2 regions of the Candidatus Pelagibacter sp. HIMB1782 genome follow, and region 2 is predicted to be linked to the other one. Evidence: riboswitches for the same ligand, from Rfam matches in the RefSeq annotation. Region 2 holds a riboswitch; the other holds the start of a gene.
What was found. Region 2 has a riboswitch for glycine ahead of gcvT (glycine cleavage system aminomethyltransferase GcvT). Riboswitches for the same ligand answer to the same signal wherever they lie in the genome.
Positions count from the first base shown of each region.

Region 1: another riboswitch for glycine. It lies ahead of ACTTAO_RS04285 (malate synthase G); the one in region 2 lies ahead of gcvT (glycine cleavage system aminomethyltransferase GcvT).

Region 1 covers NZ_JBNAKE010000001.1:810,472-817,904, reverse strand. Annotated here, with positions in the region: gene secA (preprotein translocase subunit SecA) at 1-1,313, shown strand, start outside; gene ACTTAO_RS04290 (acetyl-CoA carboxylase carboxyltransferase subunit alpha) at 1,317-2,411, opposite strand; glycine riboswitch at 2,516-2,603, shown strand; gene ACTTAO_RS04285 (malate synthase G) at 2,683-4,845, shown strand; gene recR (recombination mediator RecR) at 4,832-5,443, opposite strand; gene ACTTAO_RS04275 (YbaB/EbfC family nucleoid-associated protein) at 5,447-5,764, opposite strand; gene dnaX (DNA polymerase III subunit gamma/tau) at 5,757-7,406, opposite strand.
Region 2 covers NZ_JBNAKE010000001.1:266,055-273,487, forward strand. Annotated here, with positions in the region: gene gcvP (aminomethyl-transferring glycine dehydrogenase) at 1-2,267, opposite strand, end outside; gene gcvH (glycine cleavage system protein GcvH) at 2,267-2,647, opposite strand; gene gcvT (glycine cleavage system aminomethyltransferase GcvT) at 2,647-3,747, opposite strand; glycine riboswitch at 3,826-3,915, opposite strand; gene ACTTAO_RS01455 (DMT family transporter) at 3,947-4,819, opposite strand; gene ACTTAO_RS01460 (biotin-dependent carboxyltransferase family protein) at 4,819-5,760, opposite strand; gene ACTTAO_RS01465 (allophanate hydrolase subunit 1) at 5,750-6,427, opposite strand; gene ACTTAO_RS01470 (5-oxoprolinase subunit PxpA) at 6,456-7,229, shown strand; gene ACTTAO_RS01475 (tetratricopeptide repeat protein) at 7,229-7,433, shown strand, end outside.

The DNA of each region.
Region 1 (7,433 bases), 540 kb from region 2:
TCCGAAAGGACCATAATGATTTGATCTTTAGAACTGATAAAGAAAAAAATGATGCGATAATAAATAAGATCATTGAAAAACATGAAGTTGGTCAACCAATTTTGGTTTTCACATCTAGTATCAACAAATCCGAAGTTTATTCTAAATTATTAAATGAAAAAAATATTAAACACGTAGTTTTAAATGCAAAGAACCATGAAAATGAAGCCGAAATTATTGCAAATGCTGGAAAAGAAAAATCTTTGATAATTACAACCAGTATTTCTGGTAGAGGTGTTGACATCCAGCTTGGTGGCAAAAAAGGATCAATTCCTGATGATCAGCTAAAAATAGATAAAGAAAAAATTAAATCTCTAGGTGGCTTATTTGTAATTGGTACCGAAAGAATGGAGTCTAGGAGAGTAGACAATCAAGCAAGAGGAAGAGCTGGACGACAAGGAGATGAGGGTAGTTCTGTATTTTATGTAAGTTTAGAGGATGATTTGATGAGAATCTTTGGCTCAGAATCTATGAATAATATGCTTGAAAAACTTGGTTTAAAAGATGGTGAAAGTATTGATCACCCTTGGATCAACAAAGCATTAGAAAGAGCTCAGCAAAAAGTTGAAGCCAGAAATTTTGATATCAGAAAAACACTTATCAAATTTGATAATGTTTTGAATGACCAAAGACATGTTGTGTTTTCTCAAAGAAAAAACGCAATGAATAGTGAAAATATTTTTGATTATTCCGACGAATTTTTAAAAGAAATATCAGAAGACTTGATAAAACTAAAAATTCAAAACCTATCTAATCCAAAAAGTAATGAATTTAACAATAAAGTAAGGCAAATTGTTGGGAAAAGTTTTAATGATACTGAACTTGAAAGTTTGATTTCTGCAAAAGATAATGAACTGAAAGAGCAAATATCCTCAAAATTTAATGAGACACGTAATGAAAGAATTAAAGTTCTAAACGAGCAGCATGCAAAAGAAATTGAAAAAAGAATATTTTTGCAAACAATAGATTTGAATTGGAAATCACATATACAATATTTAGAACAACTTAGACAAGTGATTGGATTAAGATCTTACGGTCAAAGAGATCCTTTAGTTGAATATAAAAAAGAAGCTTTTGATTTATTTTCAAATTTATTAGAAAAACTAAAATTAGACTACGTTACAATTTTAATGAACTTAAAAGTTATAACAGAAAAAAGACCTTCCAATGAGGAAAGAGTAAATCCAAAACCACAAGCCAAAAAAATGGGAAGAAATGAACCTTGCTTTTGTGGATCAGGCAAGAAGTTTAAACATTGCCATGGAGCTTTATAATTCTTAAACAAGAAAAAACAAAGAAGCTAACAATAATAAACCTACACCAATACCAAATAATAATTTTTTTGATTTAAAAATATTATCAAAATTGTTTTTCTTAATGGTCAAATTGCTTAAATCTTCTACATTGCTCATAAAACCATCATTTCTTCCAATTTTTAAAAATTTATTTTTTCTTTCATTCATTATATCTTCTGACGTCATTTCTTTGTATTGATCTAAATTCGTAGAAATAGATTTTCTAACGTTATCAAGCATCAGGTCTCTATCCCTGTGAGCACCACCTAAAGGTTCTGGGATTATTTCATCAATAACTTTTAATTTTAATAAATCTTTTGCGGAAAGCTTCATTGCTTTTGCTGCATCAAGCATTTTTTTTGGATCTCTCCATAATATAGTTGCACAGCCTTCAGGAGATATAACTGAATAAATAGCATTTTCTAGCATGATAACTTTGTTAGACGATGCTAATGCAATCGCACCACCTGATCCACCTTCACCTATAATTATTGCAATAGTTGGAACCTTAAGTTCCATACAGCATTCAATTGATTTTGCTATTGCCTCAGCTTGACCTCTTTCCTCTGCACCAACACCAGGATAAGCGCCTGGCGTGTCTATAAAAGAGATAATTGGAATTTTAAATTTATTTGCTAAATTCATTAAACGAATAGTTTTTCTATAACCCTCAGGTCGCATCATCCCAAAATTTCTTTGAATTCTGCTATCTAAATCTTCACCCTTTTCTTGACCGATAACTAAAACTGACTGACCATTAAATTTTGCAAAACCAGTAAGTACAGATTTATCTTCACCATAATAACGATCTCCAGATAGAGAAATAAAATCTTCGAATAAATTATCTATGAAAAATTTAGACTTTGGTCTGTCTTCATGTCTCGCAACCATGGTGGTTTGCCATGGATCTAGGTTTGAATATATATCATTTAATTTTTGATCTAACTCAACTTGTGTTTTTGAAATTTTTTGGGTATCCACTTCTGATAATCCCTCTTGATTATATGGATCTTTTAATTTTTCCAATTCTGTCTCTAAATCTTTAATCTCAGTTTCAAAATTAAGATAATTTTTCATAATAAGGTTATAGCGGATGGTTAATTCATAAAAAAGGCAATAAAATGATATTTAATTTAAAGTGTAATTGTTATTAATTGACTCTTTTCTAGAAGAGGATACATATTTTATTGTCGGGAGAGACTATTAAATTTAGCACCGAAGGAGCAACCACCCCGGAAACTCTCAGGTAAAAAGGACCGATAGTTGCATAACACTCTGGAAAGAGAATTAATTCCGCCGAAGGAGCAAAACTCTCAGGCAAAAATACAGATGGGGTAATTTAGGTGATATGCAAGAAAAATATATAAATATTAAAACTTTAAAAGTATCTGAAAAACTTTCTCAATTTATTAGCGACGAGCTATTAAAAGAAACAGATCTATCTGTTGATAATTTTTGGTCAGGGTTCGAGAAAACAGTCAATGAATTAGCAACTAAAAATAAAGAATTAATTAAATTTAGAGAAGACTTACAGAAACAGATAGACAATTGGCACATAAAAAATAAGGGAAATGAATTTAATTTGTCAGAATATAAAAAATTTTTAACAGAAATTGGTTATTTGAGAGAAGAAGGTGATGATTTTGAAATATCAACTCAAAATGTTGATGAGGAAATAACAAGTATTGCTGGGCCTCAACTTGTTGTACCAGTAATGAATGCGAGATATGCATTAAATGCAGCTAATGCTAGATGGATGAGCTTATACGATAGTCTGTATGGAACAGATGTGATTGAACAATCAGAAGATAGCGTATCTGAAAGATACGATCCGTTAAGAGGTGAGATGGTAATAAAATATGGAAGAGATTTTTTAGATAAATATTTTCCATTAGCAGGATTGAGTTGGCAAAAAATTACAAGTTTTGCGGTTAAGCATGGAAAATTTAAAGCTTTAAAAGGTGCTGATATATATGATTTGGTAGATGAGAATAAGTTTATTGGTCATAGGGGTGAAGCTGACAACCCGTCTGCTATAATATTAAAAAATAACAATTTACATATAGAAATTTTAAAAGATTCAAGAGCTTTTGCGGCTCAACAAGATCATGCTGGTATTAGTGACATAATTTTAGAATCTGCGGTGTCAACTATATGCGATAACGAAGATAGTGTAGCTGCTGTAGATGCAGAAGATAAAATTGTTTGTTACAGAAATTGGCTAGGTCTAATGAAAGGTGATCTAAAATCAAAATTTGAAAAAGAAGGAAAATTATTTGAAAGAAAACTTAATCCTAATAGAAGCTATATTTCAAAAGATGGAAAAGGTTTAAAGCTTCATGGAAGAAGTTTACTGCTAGTTAGAAATGTTGGTCACTTAATGACTAATCCATCAATAATTTTAAAAGATGGTAGTGAAGTTCCAGAAGGAATAATGGATGCATTCATTACTACAGCTGCTGCCCTTCATGATATTAAAAAAAAAACCAATTCAAGAACTGGTTCTATTTATATTGTGAAACCAAAAATGCATGGACCAGATGAAACTGCATTTACTGATTTGCTTTTCTCAAAAGTTGAGGAAGTTTTAGGTTTGCCAAAATACACCTGCAAGATTGGAATAATGGATGAAGAAAGAAGAACTTCAGCTAATTTAAAAGAGTGCATTAGATCATTAAAAAATAGAGTTTTCTTTATAAACACAGGTTTTCTAGACAGAACTGGTGATGAAATGCACACCTCTATGGAAGCTGGTCCGATGATTAAAAAAGGTGACATGAAAACTTCAAAATGGATTACAGCCTATGAAAACAATAATGTTGATATTGGTTTAAAGTGTGGATTTTCTGGAAAAGCTCAAATTGGAAAAGGTATGTGGGCAATGCCAGATAAAATGAAAGATATGATGGAGCAAAAAACTGGACATTTAAAAGCAGGTGCAAATTGTGCATGGGTTCCATCTCCAACTGCTGCAGCTTTGCATGCGCTACATTATCACGAAATAAATATTTTTGATGAACAACAAAAAATAAAAAACAGAGAACAGGCAAAGCTTGATGATCTTTTAACAATACCTACTGCTGATAGACCAAATTGGTCTGTAGATGAAATTAATAAAGAAATTTCTAACTCAGCTCAAACTCTATTAGGTTATGTTGTGAGATGGATTGATCAAGGAGTTGGATGCTCCAAAGTACCAGATATAAATAACGTAGGTTTGATGGAAGATAGAGCTACACTTAGAATTTCATCTCAACATATTGCAAATTGGATACATCATGGAATTACAACAAAAATTCAAGTTGTAGAAATTCTTAAAGACATGGCTAAAATTGTAGATGACCAAAATAAAAATGACTCTAATTATGTAAGAATGAGTAATAACTTTGAAAATTCAATTGCATTTCAAACTGCTTGTGATTTGGTGTTTAAAGGAAAAGAACAACCATCTGGTTATACTGAACCTTTACTGCATTTAAATAGACTTACTAAAAAGTCTAATCTGAATTAGAAACTAAATTAGACCGATTTTTAAAAGCAGAAAATAAAGTCCCATCATCTAAACTTTCAATTTCACCACCTACAGGTAACCCTTGTGCAAGTTTAGTAATTTTTACATTAGAATTCTTTAGGCTATCTTGGATGTAGTAAGCAGTAGTTTGACCTTCAACAGTTGCACTTGTGGCTAATATAACTTCTTCAATTTTATCTCGATTAACTCTCTCAACCAGGGAATTTACAAGTAAATCTTCTTTTCTTTGACCTACTGATGAAATGGTGCCTCCCAGAATATGAAAATACCCTTGATAAATATTTGAATTTTCAATCGACCATTGATCAGCAATGTCTTCTACAACACAAATCTTAGAATATTTATTTTTTGTATTTTCACAATTTATACATCCAGTTGAAATTGATTTAAGTGAACCACAAGAATTACATCTAGTTACATTTTTATAAAATTGAGCCAAAGTATTTGCCATTGGTTTTACTAATTCATCGCGGTTATTAATTAGTTTTAAAACAATCCTTTTAGCAGATTTTGGTCCTAAACCTGGAAGCTTTGAAATTAATTTAATTAATTCCTCAATCTCGTTAATGTTTTGCATCTACTATAGTGGCCACTTAAAACCAGGTATTCCAAATCCACCTGTAGCTTTTGATATCTCTTCTGATGTTTTCGACTTCAATTGTGATTTGGCGTTATTATGCGCCGCTACAATTAAATCTTCTATTATTGATTTGTCTTCTTTCATTATTTCATCTGATAGTTTAATTGATTGCATTTCACCTTCTCCATCCAAGACGATTTTTGCTGAATTTAAGCCAGAAACACCCTCTACTCTAATCTCCTTAATTTTTTGCTGACTCTCTTTCATTTTTGCTTCAAGTTCTTTTGCTTTGTCTAATATTTTATTAAAATCAGTCATTATTTTTATCCTCCTTAATTATCGATTTAACATCTACCAGTTCTGCATCAGGAAAATTTTCCATAAAGTTTTTATAAATTTCAGTTTGTTTAGCTTTTTCAATTAATATTTTTTTTTCATTTTGTTTCTTTTCTCTAATTGAGAGATCTCCTTTTGATTTACTAAGTGTGATAATCCATCTTTCTTTTGTCCATTCAAAAAGCTTTGTGGAAAGATCTTTTACAAAATCTTTATCAAGGCTGTCATTAAATGAAATCTCAATCCTATTTTTTTCAAATTTAACCAAATTTACATTTTTCTCTAATTCAAATTTAAGTTTTAATTCTCTTTTACTTGTGCAAATAGCAATTAATTCGTCAAAAGAATTAATTTGAGTTTTGACTTCTGCTTTAACTTCAGTTTGTATTTCAGGATTCTTTTTTTCTTCTTGAGAGATATTTTTTATTTGATCAATAATTTTAGTCTCTGTTTTTATTTCAATTTTGCTTGTTGAATTTTCTTCTTTAGGTTTTGTGTCTATTTGTTTAATTTGTTTTACAGAACTTAAGTGCATTAATCTAATTAAAAACATCTCAATTGATAAATGTTGATTTGATACAACATCTAATTCCTCTAACGACTTGATAGAAAATTGCCAAAATAAAATTAATACATCTGGTTGGATTTGATTAGAAATGTTTTTTATTTTATTAAATTCTTCATCATTAAGAGAAAAATTTGTGCTTTCTAAAGTTAGAGAATTTATATTTTTAAAGTAGTATAACAGCTCTAAAAAATCATTTAAAAATATTTTTGGTTCAACTCCTTGATCATATATTTTTCTGTAAATTTTTATTACCTTTTCTTCTTCTCCTCTCAATATTAATTCAAATAAATCAATTAATTGTGATTTATCAAAATAACCAAAAATCTTCTGAGCAGAATTTAAATCTAGTTCTTTATCATTATCTAAACTCAATAACGCTCTATCTAATAGAGATAATGCATCTCTTACTGAGCCTTCAGATATTTTTACAATTAATTTTAGAGCGTCATCAGTAACTTTTCCGTTTTCTTTATCTTTAATTTTTTTAATAAAATCTAACAATTCAGAAGATTTAATCCTTGAAAGATCAAAACGCTGACACCTTGAAACGACTGTTATAGGAATCTTTTTTATTTCTGTTGTGGCAAATATAAATTTTAAATATGAAGGTGGTTCTTCCAATGTTTTTAGTAAAGCATTAAAAGCTTGTTTACTTAACATATGAACTTCATCGATTATAAAAATTTTGTACTTTGCTGAAGTAGGTCCGTATCTGGAAAACTCAATTAGATCTCTAACATCATCAACTCCTGTCTTGCTGGCCGCATCCATTTCAAGTACATCAATGTGACTTGAGTTTGCAATCGACTGACAATTTTCACACAAATTATCAATGCACATTTTTTCAATACCATTTGAGCAATTCAAGGCTTTTGCTACAATTCTTGCAGTTGTAGTTTTTCCAATCCCTCTAATTCCAGTAAATAAATATGCATTAGGTACTTTGTCAGCTTTTATTGAGTTTATAATTGTTTCTGCAACAACATCTTGACCAATAAGATCATCAAATATTTGAGGTCTATATTTAAGAGCCAATACTTTTGAATTGTTATTCATAAATTTTTTAAGGAGACTAGAACCTGA
Region 2 (7,433 bases):
GATAAAATACTTGAGCTTCCCCAAGGGGCTGCTGAAACTGCTCCTATTCCTGTAGCTGGTCCACAATCTTTAACAACTGGATGATTAGGTAAATAAACTTGCAAATGTCTTTTACATGCAATTGGTCCCATTCCTGGTCCTCCACCACCATGTGGAATACAGAACGTTTTATGTAAGTTTATATGACAAACATCTGGACCAAAATTTCCAGGTCTTGCAATACCAACAAGTGCATTTAAATTTGCACCATCCATATAAACTTGACCACCGTGTTTATGTATAAGTTCACATATATCTGTAATTTTTTCTTCAAATACACCGTGAGTAGAAGGATATGTAACCATTAATGCTCCAAGATTTTCGGAATGTGCTTCTGTTTTTTTCTTCAAATCTTCAAAATCAACATTTCCTTCTTTATCACAATCAACAACTACAACTTTCATCCCAACCATTTGTGCACTTGCAGGATTTGTTCCATGTGCAGAGCTTGGAATTAAACATATATTCCTGTTTTCTTCTCCTCTGTCCAAATGATATTTTCTAATTACCATTAACCCTGCATATTCTCCTTGAGCACCTGCGTTTGGTTGAAGTGAAACTCCAGAAAAACCTGTAATTGATCTTAACCAATTTTTAAGATCAGTGAACAATGCTCTATAACCTTCCATCTGCTCTACTGGTACAAACGGATGAGGCTCAGCTAACTCTCTCCATGAAATAGGAATCATTTCTGCAGTAGCATTTAATTTCATGGTACATGAACCAAGTGCAATCATAGTTCTATTAAGGGCTATATCTTTATCTTCTAATTTTTTTAAATATCTAAGCATCTCTGTTTCTGAATGATATGAATTAAAAACAGGATGTTCTAAGTATTTAGAAGTTCTCAGTAAATTTTTTGGTAAATTAGGTAAACTTACTGTTGGATCTTCTTTTTTAATCGACTCAGCTGCGTTAAAAATTTTCAACAATTGATTTACTCTATAAACATTTTTCTTTTCATCAAAAGAAACAGCCAACATTTCAGAATTTACTCTTCTAATATTTACTTTTTGATCTAAAGCATTTTTATAGATTTGATCAGTCTTATCTTTTGTTACAATTGTAACTGTATCAAAGAAATGATCTGAATAAATTTCATATCCAGATTGTTTTAATTTATCTGCAAAATTTTTAGCTAATTGAGAAACTCTTTCTGCAATAGTTTTTATTCCATCTGGCCCATGATAAATAGCATATGCAGCTGAAACAATTGCTAACAATGCTTGAGCAGTACAAATGTTACTTGTCGCTTTATCTCTTCTGATGTGTTGTTCTCTTGTTTGAAGAGATAATCTGTAAGCTTTGTTTCCATGTCTATCAACAGACACACCAATAATTCTTCCTGGCATAGATCTTTTGAACTCATCTTTAGTTGCAAAGAAAGCTGCATGAGGTCCACCATAACCCATTGGAATTCCAAATCTTTGAGAGCTTCCAACTGAAATATCAGCACCTAATTCTCTTGGTGTTTTAAGTAGCGCTAAAGCTAATAAATCAGAAACTAATACGGCTTTTCCATTTTTTTTATGGATTTTACTAATGGCTTCACTTGGATCTTTAATGTCTCCTAAAGTTCCAGGGTATTGAAGAATTCCACAAACTAAATCCTCTTTAAGTTGATCCAATACTTTATCTTCATTACCAACAAGTACTTTTAATCCCATTGGTTCTGCTCTTGTTTGAATTACATCAATTGTTTGTGGATGACAATTTTCAGAAACAAAAACTAAATTACTATCCTTTTTATTTAATCTATGACTTAATCCCATAGCTTCTGCAGCTGCTGTTCCTTCATCAAGCAACGATGCATTTGCAATGTCCATACCTGTGAAATCAACAATCATTTGTTGGAAGTTTAGAAGCATTTCTAATCTTCCTTGTGCTACTTCAGGCTGGTAAGGGGTATAAGATGTGTACCAACCTGGATTTTCTAAAATATTTCTTAAAATTACATATGGAGTGTAAGTTCCATAGTAACCCATACCAATAAAATTTGAATAAATTTGATTTTTTTTTGAAATCGCTTTCAGTTTTCTTAATGCTTCATATTCAGAATTAGACTCTCCTATATTTAATCCATCTTTCAATTGTATCTTTTCTGGAACTGTACTTTTTATTAAATCGTCTAATGAATTATAATTAAGCTCCTTCAGCATTTTATTTTGATCTTCTTCTGAAGGGCCAATGTGTCTTTTTAAAAAGTCTTTTTGTGAATTATGTAACATTAGCTAGCACTCTCCTTTGCAAATTTATCATATTCTTCTTTGTTCATTAAGCTGTCCATTTCTGAACTATCTTTTAATTTAAGTTTAAAAAACCAAGCTGATCCCTCAGGGTCTTCGTTAATCTTAGCAGGATCATCTACTATGGCTTGGTTGGTATCTACTACTTCACCACTTACTGGAGTATAAACATCACTTGCAGCTTTAGTTGACTCAACTACTCCTGCAGTTCCGTCTTTTTCAACGCTTGAACCTTTTTCAGGTAACTCAGCAAAAACAATATCTCCTAACATTTCTGTTGCATGTTTTGTAATTCCAATGGTAGCAACATCGCCTTCCACTGTAATCCACTCGTGCTCTTTTGAAAATTTAACCTCACTCATTAGTTTGCTCCTTTCACGTAACTTTTTTTATAAAATGGTAACCCACAAACACTTGCAGGATGTTTTTTTCCTCTTACTTCAAGTAAAATTTTTGTATCGACTTTAGAAAACTCTTTATCAATGTAGCCCATTGCTATTGGGCCATTTACACTCGGACCAAAAGTTCCACTGGTAACCTCGCCAATAAGTTTTTCTGAATCATCAAAGATTTTAGTTTTTTCTCTAGCAATCAATCTTCCTTCTGGCTTAATCCCAATTCTAATTTTAGAGGTACCTTCTTGTATTTCTTTCATAATTTTATCAGAACCAACAAATCCACCATTTGAAATTCTCTCTTTAGAAATCGCCCACTTTAAGTTTGCTTCAATTGGTGTTTTTTCAGTATCAAGTTCATGTCCATATAAGCACAATCCAGCCTCTAATCTCAAGGTATCTCTTGCCCCAAGTCCTATAAGTTGTGCTCCTTTTTCCATCAAATTTTGAGTAAATCCTTCAGCTAAATCGTTATTAATAGATACTTCAAAACCATCTTCTCCTGTGTAACCAGATCTTGTTACAAAAACTTTCTGATCTTTAAAATCAAACCAGTTCCCTGTCATAAAATTAAGTTTTTCAACACCTTCTATTGTTTTGTTTAAAATCTCAACTGACTTTGGACCCTGGATTGCAATTAATGCTCTTTGATCATCAAGAACCATTTCATATTTGTTTTTCAGTAAATCTGATAAAATTTTAAAATCATTATCTTTGCATGCTGCGTTTAAAATAATTAAATATCCTTTTTCAATTTTAGTGATTATCAAATCATCATGAATTCCTGCGCTATCATTCATTAAAAAACTATATTTAGAACAGTTTTGTTTCAAATTTTTTAAATCAAGTGGAAAAATTTTTTCAAGATCAGCAGTTAAATCTTCTTCGCCATAAATAAATAATTGACCCATATGAGATACATCAAAAATACCTGCATTTGATCTTGTAAATTTATGTTCTTCAACAATTCCTTTGCTGTATTGTATGGGCATTTCATATCCAGCAAATTCTACAAATTTAGCTTGGTTATCTTGATGAAGTTTGTTTAAAGATGTTTTTTTTCCCATACTAACTCTGTCGTACCCATCTGTATTTTTGCCTGAGAGTTTTACTCCTTCGGCGAGAACTCAATCTCTTTCCAGAGTTAATATAATACGGTCCTTTTACCTGAGAGTTTCCTGGGCGGTTGCTCCTTCGGTGTCACAAAGTTTGTGATCTCTCCCGTTAACAAATATTCTAATAAATACTGTTTAATGTCAAATGTTATTAGATCGCTTTTTTTTCTGATGTATATAAATTGTAAAATTGAAGTAAAACTGCAAAAATAACTATTGATCCTCCAATTATAACTATGAAAGGCGGTTGTTCATTTATAAACAACCACGCCCATAAAGGACCTAGTACTGCTTCTGTTAACATTATGATTCCAACCATTGCTGATGGTGTTCGTTGAGCACCAATAGTAATAAATATAAAACCTAATCCTAACTGTAAAAACCCAGCTAAAAATCCTAAAAAGATATCATTAGGAGATATCATTATTTTTTCTGACATTAAATAACCGATTAACAATGCAAAAACACCAGCAACAAATTGAGCTGGAACCATATCAACAGTTGGATATTTTCTTACAACTAAAATTAATGTAGCAAATGATATTGGCATTATGAAAGCTGCAATATTTCCAGACATTTGACCTGGAGATAAAGAGCTTCCAACCATTAGAAGTATTCCTGAAATTGCAAGAATTATTGAAGTCAGAGTGATTGCTGAAATTTTTTCTTTTAAAAAAAAGTAACCAAATATTGCTAGGAAGATTGTTTGTGTTTGAATAATAAAATTAGCATTAGCAACTGTAGTATTATACATCGCAAATACATAACCACTAAAACCGAGTGATAAAATAAATCCACCAAAGAAACCAGGAAATCCTAAATTATAAAAGGATTTAAATACCTGCTTTTTATAAGTTAAAGCTAAGTACAAGCTAATTACAATTAGGAAAAATATTGTTCTCCAAAATAATATTTGCCAAAGAGTTGCTCCTTCAAATGACTTAACAATCAAACCTCCAAAACTGAGACTACAGGCACCTAAGAAAATTAAAAAAGGCCCTGGAAGTTTTCTAATTATATTCATTATATTTGATTGAGTAAGTTCTGAGTATCCATCTCATACAATTTAAATAAAGTTTCAGCATCAGATAAATTTATCTCTTTAAATTTGATTTTTGAGCCAGGAGATATTTGTACCAATCGATCATAATCAACACTAGCTACCACACCAATTTTTGGATATCCTCCAATAGTACCATGGTCTGAAAGCATAATAATTGGGTTTCCATCTGCTGGTACTTGGATAACTCCTTTTAACAAACCTTCTGATTTAATATTGGTATTTACAATATTTTCAATTTTTGGACCCTCTAACCTCATTCCCATTCTGTCTGAAAGTTTTGATACAGAAAATTCTTTTTCAAAAAATATATTTTTTCCTTCCTCAGAAAAATAATCAAAGTTTGGTCCTTTTATTACTCTAATATTTTCAACTTTAGAGTTTATATAATTTGTCTTTTTTTTACTTTGATCTGAATTGATATTTAAAATATTTATTTTTTGACCGTTCTCTAATTTTTTTCCATTATTTGATCCAATATTTGCCTTGGTATTTATCGAACAACTATTCCATTGAAATTTTAAATCTAATTCACCACCAACTGCTAAATATCCATAAACTGATTTATTTGTTGAGATTAGATTAATTTCATCTCCACTTTCAATTTGATAACTCTCATAACAATTGCCATCAATTTCTATACCGCTTTTAATAATTTTAAAAACCACATCACCTGTAACTGCAATATTAATTTTATCTCCAGAATATTTTAAATGTGGTCCTTGATATGCAAATTCTATCACTGGTGAATTCAATTTATTACCTGCCAGCCTATTAGCTAAACTATAATTTCTATTATCCATCGCTCCACTAAATGGAATTCCTATATGATATAAATTGTTTCTTCCTTGGTCCTGAAAGGTTGTGTTTACTCCAGCTCTTATAATTTCGAAATTATTTGTCATTGTAGCTATTATATTTTTCAAGATTTATTTGTTTAAAAACTACTACATCGCCAGGATTTATTAAATTTGGCTCTTCCTCTTTTGAATTATCAAAAACATCTACAGGGGTATTACCAAGTATGTTCCATCCACCAGGGCTTTCAAATGTATAAATATTTGCAAATTGTTCTGTTAAAGCAACTGATCCTTTGGGGACTTTTACTCTTGGTGTTTCTAATCTTGGTACTCTCATATTTTCATCCAAATCACCTAAAAAAGGCATACCTGCGATAAATCCGGTCATATAACAAAAATATTCCTTACTAAAAAAATTTTCTAAAATTTTATCTCGATTAATATTTAATTTTTCTTCTAATCTTTTTATATCAAGAGAAAATTGATCATCACAACAAACTGGAATTTCTATTTTAGTGCTATTGTTGTCTTGAGTTTCATTAACATTTAAATTTTCAATCAATTTTTTAACTTCTTTAAAGTTTGTTTTTCTAAGGTCGTAAGAAACTATTAATTTATTATAAGAAGGAGTAAGATTATTTATACTTTCAACGTTCTCTTTTTTTAAAGCTTTAAAATATTTTATTACTTCAGAGTTAACTGATTTATTTACCTCTACACCAAAATCGCAATAAACAGCTGCGTCACCAAGATTTGATATATTTTTTATCATGGCATGTTATACTTCAACAATTAGAACTATGGAAATTAATATAAATTGTGATTTAGGTGAAAAATCAAAACACCATTCAAATAAATATGATCCAGACTTACTTGATATAGTAAATTCTGCTAACGTAGCATGTGGATTTCATGCTGGTGATGAAGAATCCATGAACCAAGTAGTTCAAATATCAAAAAAAAACGGTGTAAGTATTGGCGCTCATCCATCATTCAATGACCCAGAAAATTTTGGAAGAAAAAGAATGGACCTTGCACCTGAAGAAGTTAGAAAATTAATTATTGATCAATATGAAATTTTACAAAAAATTGCTCAGGAACATGGAGAAAATGTTACTCATATAAAACCACATGGGGCATTAAACAATATGGCGTGTGAGGATATTGATCTAGCAACTACATTAGCAAAAGCAATCAATGAAATAAGTAGAGATTTGATCTATTTAGTTCCTACTGGCTCTAAAATGGAACAAGCAGCTAAAAAACTAGATATGAAGATTGCCTGTGAAATTTTTGCAGATAGAACCTATGAAGATGATGGAAATTTAGTTTCTAGAAAAAAACCACATGCATTAATTACTGATCCTGAAGAGGCTAAAAAACATGTATTAAGCATGGTAAAAAATCAGGCACTGAATTGTCACAGTGGAAAGCAAATACCTTGTGAAATCGACTCTGTCTGCATACATGGTGATAATGAAAGTTCACTTGCTACTGCAAGATCAATTAGAGAAAATTTAATTGAAAATGGACTAAATTTAAAACCTTTAAGCCAAATGGAGAAATTTTTATAATGATTAAAAAAATATTTACTGCTTTGATATTTGTTTTTTTTGCTTCCAATGCAATGTCAGCAGGTTCTGACTCAACACCTAAGAAAGTAAAATCAGATTACGATAAAGCAGTTACTCATGTTAAAACTGCAAAAAAATATGAAAAAAAAGGCAAATTAGAAAAAGCTAAAAAGAGATATGAAAAAGCTCAAAAACTTCTTCTAA